2 regions of the Bradyrhizobium roseum genome follow, and region 2 is predicted to be linked to the other one. Evidence: predicted binding sites of a transcription regulator. Region 2 holds the regulator's gene; the other holds the start of a gene.
What was found. The regulator LexA, encoded in region 2, represses DNA repair genes until DNA is damaged. The targets are predictions, from matches to a motif close to TGTTCNNNNTGTGTTCNG.
Positions count from the first base shown of each region.

Region 1 (4,509 bases), 2.3 Mb from region 2:
GATTCAGGACGGCGTACTGAAATACGAGGACGCCACCAACCATGTTACCGAGCAACTCCGCGACATCGACCTGTCGCTGGCCTGGCCGTCGATCTCACGCTCGTTCGCGGCGACCGGCCAGTTCGACTGGCGCGGCGAACGCATCGACGGCTCGATCTCGGCCGGCGATTTCGTCGCGATGCTGTCGGGAGACCGTTCGGGGTTGAAGGCGCGCCTCGTCAGCGCGCCGCTGAAACTGGCGTTCGACGGCTCGATCGCCAACCGCACCAGCCTGATGATGGAAGGTGTCTTGACGATGGACAGCGTGTCGCTGCGCAACGCGCTGCGCTGGATGGGACAGCAGGTGCCGGGCAGCGGCGGGTTCGGCCGCTTTGCCCTGAAGGCGCGCGCCAACGTGGTCGGCGCCTCGGTGGCGCTGACCAACGTCAATGTCGAACTCGACGGCAATGCCGCCGAGGGCGTGATGACGTTCGCCAATAACGGCCGCCAGACGCTGCAAGCGACGCTCGCCGCGGGCAACCTCGATTTTACGCCCTACATCTCCGCGGCGCGGCTGCTGGCGAGCGGTGCCCGCGACTGGAACCGGCAATTGTTCGACCTGTCCTCGCTGTCCGCCACCGATCTCGACATGCGGCTGTCGGCCGCGAAGGTGACGGTCGGCCCGACCAAGCTCGGCCGCACCGCCTTCGGCGCCAACCTGCGCAACGGCGCGCTGGCGCTCTCGATCGGCGAGGCGCAGATGTATGGCGGCATCGCCAGGGGCTCGTTAGGGATCGCGCGGTCGGATGCGGTCGCCGACGTCAAGGCGCAATTCCAGTTCGCGGATGTCGACCTGCAGGCCTGCGCCAACGAATTGTTCGGCATTACGAAACTCTCCGGCCGCGGCAATCTAGGGGTATCGCTGACGGCGTCGGGCTCGAGCCCATTCGGCCTCGCCTCCTCGCTCGACGGCAGCGCGACCTTGACCGGCCATGACGGCGCGATCGCGGGCTTCAATGTCGAACAACTGCTGAAGCGGCTGGAGCGCCGGCCGCTGGCCGGCAGCGGCAATCTGCGCTCGGGCTCGACGCCCTACGACAATCTCTCGGTTTCGGTGCGCTTCAACGACGGGCTGGCCACCGTCGAGGACCTCCGCGTCGACGGGCCGACGACCCGCCTGAGTTTGATCGGTACGGCTTCCGTGCCGTCGCGCGAATACGATCTCAAGGGCGTCGCCAGCCTGACGCCGGCGGCCAATGGCGGCGACAAGGGATTTGAACTGCCCTTCGTGGTGCAGGGCCCGTGGGACGACCCATTGGTGTTCCCCGATCCCGAAAGCCTGATCCGCCGCTCGCCGGGCGCCGCCCCGCTGCTCGATGCGGTGAAGGATCGCAAGACTCGCGACGCGGTGCGCTCGGTGATCGAGCGGTTCACCGGCGGCGGGCAGAAGCCGGCGGCGCCGGAAGCGGCAGAGGGCGCGAAGGCGAATTAGCTATCTGTTCTAATCAATGCTGCGTAGCCTGGGTGAGCGCAGCGACATCCGGGCTCTTTGCTCGATCGCAGCCAGCATATCGCTGCGCTCATCCAGGCTACTTGCTGCGTCCGCTATGCGACGTGGAGCTTCACACCCGCACGCTTCTGAAGATAGCCAAGAACGCTAAAGAGGTTCCTGGCCTGCGGATTGCCGCGCGGACCGAACATTCGGATGAAACTCTTGGGCTGGGTCCCAGTCGCTTCGCCGAGCTCTTCAAATCCGACTGTCGCCTTGATGTAGTCGCGCAGGATCGTCTTGCCGGTTTCGACATCCCCCGATCCAATGGGTCGGCTTTTGCACCGTCATCCGCGCTCTTTATAGCGGTACTGCTATATAAGTATGTCAACGACATCAGCTGGCAGATGCCGGCGTTCAGCGGCGCTCTTCACGGCACGTCATTCCCCCGCCCCCCGCCGACACCATACGGCTTGTTGAGAAAATAACTCCGGTTACCCAGCGCCGCCTCGGCGTACTGGTCGATCGCCACGATGATCGCCTGCACATGCGCGTGGCACCAGCCTTCGCGCGTGGCCTGGATGCGAACTTCCGCCAGCGCCTTTATCCATGGCGGGTTATCCGCGTTGTGGTCGTACCATCGAAGCGGTGCTGACATCGCCGATCCCTGTTGATGAAGTCTTCCAACTCCGCCCGCTTGCGCGCGAGCAGGAGCTGCGCCCGCGCGTTGTCGAGGCCGGACTGATCGAGCCGGCGGGCAAGCTGGTCCAGCTCGCCGATCCGCCGGCGCAGGGATTGAATCGCTTCATCGCTCACGGCGGCCTCGGGCCGTTGTCGTGGCGGCCTTTGCCGCGGCGGCCTTCGCCGGAAAACCCGCCGGCATTCCGGTCGCGGGCTTTCGGCTGGCCGCCCGAACATCCAGCTTCAGCCGCTCGTCGACATTGAGCAGCCGCTCCTCGCCACCGAGCCGGTTGCGCTCCCGGATCAGACCGAGCATGGCACCCCGCATGGACATCAGGTGAACGGCGGCCGCCGAGCAGTCCTCATCGCGGTTGACCTGGTGGCGGATATTACCCTCCGCGTCCAGCATCTCCGCCCGCAAGAGCCTGATTTTCCTTCTGATTTCGTTGAGTTTATTGTCCATGGGTGGTCTCCTTGCGGTTGAACCCTATAAGAACAAATAAAGAACAAATTTCAAGTTAAGAGTCGGGGCCGAGCAAAGATTCTTTGGAGTTCCAAAAATGCCCCGCCTCCCCGATCAGGTGGACGCCCCCATGACACCCCGCCAACTAGCGACGCTGCGCACGCTCAGCGCCGAGGCCTATCAGCCGAAATTGTTCGAGCGGGATTTGACGGCAAAGGAAGCCGAGCGGCGGATCGCCGCGCTGAAGGCGGAGATCGAGTTGGCGAATTCGTTTTGAACGTCGGCATATGCGCGGGAGACATTGAGACACGCTGACAACATTCGCCGTCTCTCACTCATCGACGATCTGTCCGCCGTCATACCCGCAGGCGATGCGGCCGAGTGCGGCGCGAAACGGTTCGGTATCGACCGTGGACGCCAGCGCTGCGATGTCGTCGGATTTCGAAATTCGGCGGGCGCGCGCCAGAAGCGATGTCAACAGGTCCGGATCGAGATGAGGCAGGCTCGCCCAAAACCCGCGCGCGAGATCCTGCGCCAACGCGTGATCGGGATGCAGCTCGTTGTCGGGCGCGCGACCGATCTCGTACATGTGGCGAACCGCGTGCCACGGCGCCCGCTCGGACGGAAGGCGCGCCAGGATATCGGGATGTTCCTGCGCGACATAGAAGCGGTTGAGCGTGTCGAACAGTGCGAAACGGTAGCCCTGCGCCAGAAGAAACGGCTCCCAGTCCTGCCATCCCTGCTCCGACGCCAGCGGCGTCACCGCTTCGGCGACGATCACCTTGGGTCGAAACCGTTGCCAGTCGCCGCCGAACAGAACATCGCCTTCGGCGCCCTCGACATCGATCTTGAGGAAGTCGATCGCGCCGAGATCGTGCTTCTCGCATAGTTTTGCCAGCGTGGTCACTGGCGTGCGAACCGTCTGATAATCGGCGCCAAGGTCCTTTGCCTTTTGCGCCAGGCCTTCCACCGTCGTCGAGAGCCCGTGCAGGCGCTCGACCACATGAAAATCCATTTCGCCGCAGTGACGTCCGACCAGGCTACGAACCGCGACGTCGCGCGGACGCAGCCGCTGATAAAGCGCCGCAAGTTCGGGCTGCGGCTCGACGACGATGCCGCGCCAGCCGCGTTCATAGAACCAGAATGAGACGTTGTCGGCGACCGGATGCCCCGCGCCGACATCGATGTAGGTTCCGGCAGCCTGTCCGGTGAAGGCAAGCGAGAGATGATAGTCTTCGAGATTCTGTGAGTAGGATAATTCCATTCGCTTCCTCGGTTCTCTCCGGACTGCCGATGCAGACGGGATCACGCTTCTGTGCCGATCTCAACCGGCCTTTGACCAGGCTTAAAAATTCAGCGCATGATACCCGACCTGACCGGAGGACTCCCCATGCCCAATTGCATCGTTGTCGTTCAGTTCGATTTGCCAAAACGCTCCGAGGAACAGGCCATAAAAGGCGGCACGTCGACCGCGCCGACCTATCGCGGCCTTGCCGGCAAAGGATTGATCCGCAAGGATTACCTGAACGGGGAAAATGGCACCGGCGGCGTCTATCTCTGGGACAGCCGTGAAGCGGCGGAAGCCTGGTTTACCGAAGCGCGCATCGCCGACCTGACCGCGCGCTTCGGGGTTCGGCCCCGCCTTACCTGGTACGACACTCATGTGACAGTCGACAACATGAAGGAAGAAACCCGCGTCAACGGCAAGGCGATCGAGGTCGCGGCCTGATCAAGACGCAAGGGGCGCATCGCGAGACTGCCGATGCATATTCGGTTGTCATCGCCCGGCCTTGGCCGGGCGGGCCGGTATTCCAGAGACGGCCGTGACCCAATCGACAAGTCGCGGCGTGCCGGATGCCCCGGCGGGGCCCTGCCATCGGGCTCGCCAATGAAGAGA
Region 1 covers NZ_CP129212.1:1,240,199-1,244,707, reverse strand. The annotation lists gene QUH67_RS05830 (AsmA family protein) at 1-1,471, shown strand, start outside; gene QUH67_RS05825 (hypothetical protein) at 1,899-2,126, opposite strand; gene QUH67_RS05820 (hypothetical protein) at 2,072-2,284, opposite strand; gene QUH67_RS05815 (hypothetical protein) at 2,274-2,612, opposite strand; gene QUH67_RS05810 (DUF3072 domain-containing protein) at 2,743-2,889, shown strand; gene QUH67_RS05805 (FkbM family methyltransferase) at 2,944-3,876, opposite strand; gene QUH67_RS05800 (monooxygenase) at 4,003-4,341, shown strand.
Region 1: the regulator LexA is predicted to act here: its motif matches at 2,641-2,658, upstream of QUH67_RS05810 (DUF3072 domain-containing protein).

Region 2 (4,509 bases):
GCCGGTGGTGTCGGCCGTCGTGATGCCGGCGGGCCTGCTCGGCCTCGCCGCGATGCCGTTCGGCTTCGATCGCCTGTTCTGGGCGATCATGGGCATCGGTATCGACTGGATGATCTTCGTGACGCAATGGGTCGCGGCCGTGCCCGGTGCGGTCGGCCGGGTGCCGGCGTTCGGCATCGGCCCGCTGATCGCGGCCAGTTTTGGCATCATCCTGCTCGGCCTGTTGCGCACGCCGCTGCGTTGGTCGGGCGCCGCGCTGGTGCTGGCGGCGGCGCTGTGGGCGGCGCGGACGCCGCAGCCGGATATCCTGATCTCCGCCGACGGCCGCCATGTCGGCGTGCGCGGCGGCGACGGCAGGCTGCATCTGATGCACGCCGTCAAAGGCTCGCGTGATTCGTTCCTGCTCAAGCAATGGCTGGCGGCAGACGCCGATGGGCGCGCGGCGGCGGACGCGTCGTTGACCGAGGGCGTTTCCTGCGACGATCTCGGCTGCGTGATGCAATCGGCCGGCGGTGGCCTCGTCGCGCAGGCCTACAAGCCCGAGGCGCTGGCGGACGATTGCGAGCGCGCGGCGCTGATCGTGACGCTGCGTCCGGCACCCGCGTCATGTGCAGCGTCGGTCATCGATGCCGACCGGCTGCGGCGGCAGGGTGCGATGGCGCTGCGGCGGGGGCCGGAGGGTTTTGTCGTCGAGGCGGCGAGGCCGAGAGGCATCGACCGCCCGTGGTCGCCGGCCGCGGCCGATGAAGGAGAGGCAGACGCCAGCGTGCTGGCGCCTCGCATCGTGCCGCCGCGCGCGGTCGATGCCACCCCGGCGGAAGCCGATCTGCAGGCGGATGAATAGGACATCGCGTTTTCAAGCGAAGCGGAGGCCGGGTCGCGTCAAGAAAACGCGTCAAACAAAACTAATGCTCGTCGATCGCGGGCGCTGACGGATGAGCCGGTATTTCAAACGCGCCCAGATGATATTCCTCGGGCGCATCGGGGGACGAGGGCAGGCCGACCAGTGTGAACGACGCCTCCGGGAATTTCTGCCAGACCGCGAGATCGTCGGCCGTGACGGTGAGCCAGCCGTAGCGGAACATGTACCGCCCCGGCTCGGTCACTCGTCCAGCCTTCTGCCATGTAACCTTGTTGACCACCGATTGCCTCTCGGCGACGCGTAACCTGGAAAACATACCACGACGATCCACCGGCCGGAACCGGCGGATCGGAAGTGGGGTTAACGCGCGACGGTGGATTCGGTTCGGGGCGTTCCAGTCAGCTTCGCCGTGCGGTCGCTCCCGGTCACCGGCAATTGCAGAACGGTCGCGCGCTGGCCGCGGCAGAGTTGTGTCACCAACACGCGGCTTCCGTCCGGAAATTCGATCGCGTCATGGTGACGCTCGGCCACTTCGGTTTCGATCTGATTGAATTTCCCGACCCGCCAGTCGGAGGTTCGGGTCCAGATCCAGCGGCTGTCGTATCTGACCTCCTCGGCGAACGCGAGTTCAGTGCCCGGAAGCATGCAGACCGCGACCGCCGGTTCGCTTTCCGATGCAAAGCCGCGGGTCGATGTACCGCGGAAGGTAGTGGTGATCAGCGTCTCGCCGACCTGGGCAGGCCGGCTCGCGACGGCATGCAGGCTGTAGTCACACATCGGATGGCTCCCTCGATTGAGATAGCAGACCCGTGTCTGGAACGAGGCACCGGCCTCTATCAGAGTGGACTTGGCACCGAGACTTTTCCTGCTTCGGGGCATTTCTGCGGCCGGTGCACCGCGTGCTGATCACAAACGCGATACGCAGCCGCGCAGCAAAAACCCCGGCCGAAGGACCGGGGCTGGATTTGCGTCGCGGTGATGCCGGCGAACGGCAGCTCAGTATTTGCGGTACAGCCCGATCAGCTTGCCCTGGATCCGGACCCGATTGGGCGGCAGGATGCGGACCTCGTAGGCGGCATTCGCCGGCTCCAGCGCGATCGAGGCGCCGCGGCGGCGGAAACGCTTGAGCGTGGCTTCTTCCTCGTCGATCAGCGCGACCACGATATCGCCGGTGTCGGCATTCTCGTTGCGCTGGATCAGCGCCATGTCGCCGTCGAGAATGCCGGCATCGACCATGGAATCGCCTCGCACTTCGAGCGCATAGTGTTCGCCGGAGCCGAGCATGTCGGGCGGCACGCTGATGGTGTGGCTGCGGGTCTGCAGCGCCTCGATCGGCGTACCGGCGGCGATCCGGCCCATGACGGGCACCGCGACCGGACGCTCACCATCGTCTGCTGCAGCCGGCGCGCTGACCGTGCGCTTGCCGAGCGTGCCTTCGATGACGCTCGGCGTGAAGCCGCGGCGGCTGCCGGCGGCGGCGGCCAGTTCGGGCAGCTTGATGACTTCGATGGCGCGGGCGCGGTTGGGCAGGCGGCGGATGAAGCCACGCTCCTCCAGCGCCGTGATGAGGCGGTGGATGCCGGATTTCGAACGCAGGTCGAGCGCGTCTTTCATCTCGTCGAAGGAGGGCGGAACGCCGGCTTCCTTCAGCCGTTCATTGATGAAACGCAGAAGTTCATATTGTTTGCGCGTAAGCATCGCGAGCAATCCCCCGGGGTTGGCGTCGTCTTAGAGTTCCGAATCGTCATGTCCCTCGCAGAAGTCCCCAACCCCTGACAACAGACACTAGCAGTCGAAACAAATCATGAACGGACACTATATGTTCGATATGTGTTCCGCAACCACTTAATTTCTGGTGAACGCGTTCTGCCTCCGTCTCAAGATGCCGGCGGGGCGTCAGTCCGGCAACCGCAGGAATTCGCAACGCGAGCCCTTTACGGCAGCCGGCGCGAGCGGCGCACGTATCACAAGTGCCCGTGCCGCAGCGAGATTCCCCAACAGCGACGAATCCTGGTGGGTCACGGCTACCGCAACCGGCACACCGTCGGCGCGCTCCTCGAGCCATGCGCGCAAGTAGTCCTCGCGCTGGTCGTTGGCCGCCAGGTCGCGGCCCAGCACGGCGCGTTCGCGCACGTGATGGATGGTGTCGCGGCCCAACAGGGCGCGAATCAGCGGCACCAGAAACAGAAAGCCGCAGACATAGGAGGAGACCGGATTGCCGGGCAGGCCGATCACCCGCATCGCACCCAGCCGACCGTGCATCATCGGTTTGCCGGGGCGCATCGCGATGCGCCAGAACGCCATGTCGGTGCCTTCGGCCTCCAGCGAGCGTTTAACGAGGTCGTGGTCGCCGACGGAAGCGCCACCCATGGTGATCAGGATATCGGCTTCGAGCTCGCGCGCGCGGCGGATGCCTTCCGCGGTGGCGGCCAAGGTATCGGCGGCAATGCCGAGATCGGCGACCTCGGCACCCTCAGCGCGCGCCAGGGCCCGCAACGCATAGCCGTTGGAATACACGATCTGGCCGGGACCGGGGCTCGTTCCCGGCATCACCAGTTCATCGCCGGTGCCGAGCACGGCGACTTTTGGCCGGCGGCGCACCGCCAGCTCCGGATAGTTCATGCCGGCGGCGAGCGACAGATCGCGGTCGGTGAGGCGGCGTCCGCGCTTGAGCAGCACGTCGCCCTCGCGGAAATCGACGCCGGCGGCGCGGATATGCCGTCCCGGGACCGCTGCTTCGGTGATGGTGATGTGGTCGCCGTCGACGGCGGTGTCTTCCTGGATGATGACGGCGTCTGCGCCGTCGGGGATCACGCCGCCGGTGAAGATGCGTACCGCTTCGCCCTTGCCGACCTTGCGCTCGAACGGCCGCCCGGCGGCGACTTCGCCGATCACTTTCAGCCGCGCGCTGGTGTCGGCGGCATCCGACGCACGCACCGCGTAGCCGTCCATCGCCGACATTGCCTGCGGCGGTTGGGTTCGCCGTGCCGCGACGTCGCGCGCCAGCACACGGTGATAGGCGGCCTCGAGCGCGATCATTTCTTCAGGCAACGGTTCAGCGCCGGCAAGGATCGCAGCAAGCGCATCGGCGACAGGCATCAGGGCCACGGGCACAACTCCTAGACTTCGAGTGCGGTCAGGGCCTGCGCCACGTCATCCATCGACGTCACGTGGACGGCACGAAGGCCGCGCGCCCGCGCACCTTCGATATTGGCGGCCGAGTCGTCGAAGAACAATATCCGCGACGCCGGTACGCCGATCGCCTTTACCACGTGATCATAGGCCTCCGCGTCGGGTTTGCGCAAACCGATGCTGGACGACAGGAATATCTCGCGGAAATGGCCGAGCACACCGGCATAGGTTTTGGAAAAGTGTGCGACATGGGCCGGATTGGTGTTGGAAAACGCGTAGAGCGGAAGCCGTTGCGCCGCATCTGCCAGCAGCGGCGCGATGCCCGGCATCTCGCCGGCGAAGATCGCGTTCCAGCCTTCGAGGAACTGCGCATCTGACAGGCCGATGCCGAGCGACCGGCGCAGGTCCGCGAAGAACGCCGCGTCGTCGATCCGGCCGGTCTCGTGATGCTTGAAGCTGTCGTTGACGACGAAACGGCTGGCCAGCTCGGCCGGCGCACAGCCGGCGTGTCCCGC
Region 2 covers NZ_CP129212.1:3,501,534-3,506,042, forward strand. The annotation lists gene QUH67_RS16770 (ComEC/Rec2 family competence protein) at 1-844, shown strand, start outside; gene QUH67_RS16775 (hypothetical protein) at 906-1,178, opposite strand; gene QUH67_RS16780 (hypothetical protein) at 1,223-1,639, opposite strand; gene lexA (transcriptional repressor LexA) at 1,859-2,560, opposite strand; gene QUH67_RS16790 (molybdopterin molybdotransferase MoeA) at 2,759-3,970, opposite strand; gene QUH67_RS16795 (HAD-IA family hydrolase) at 3,982-4,509, opposite strand, start outside.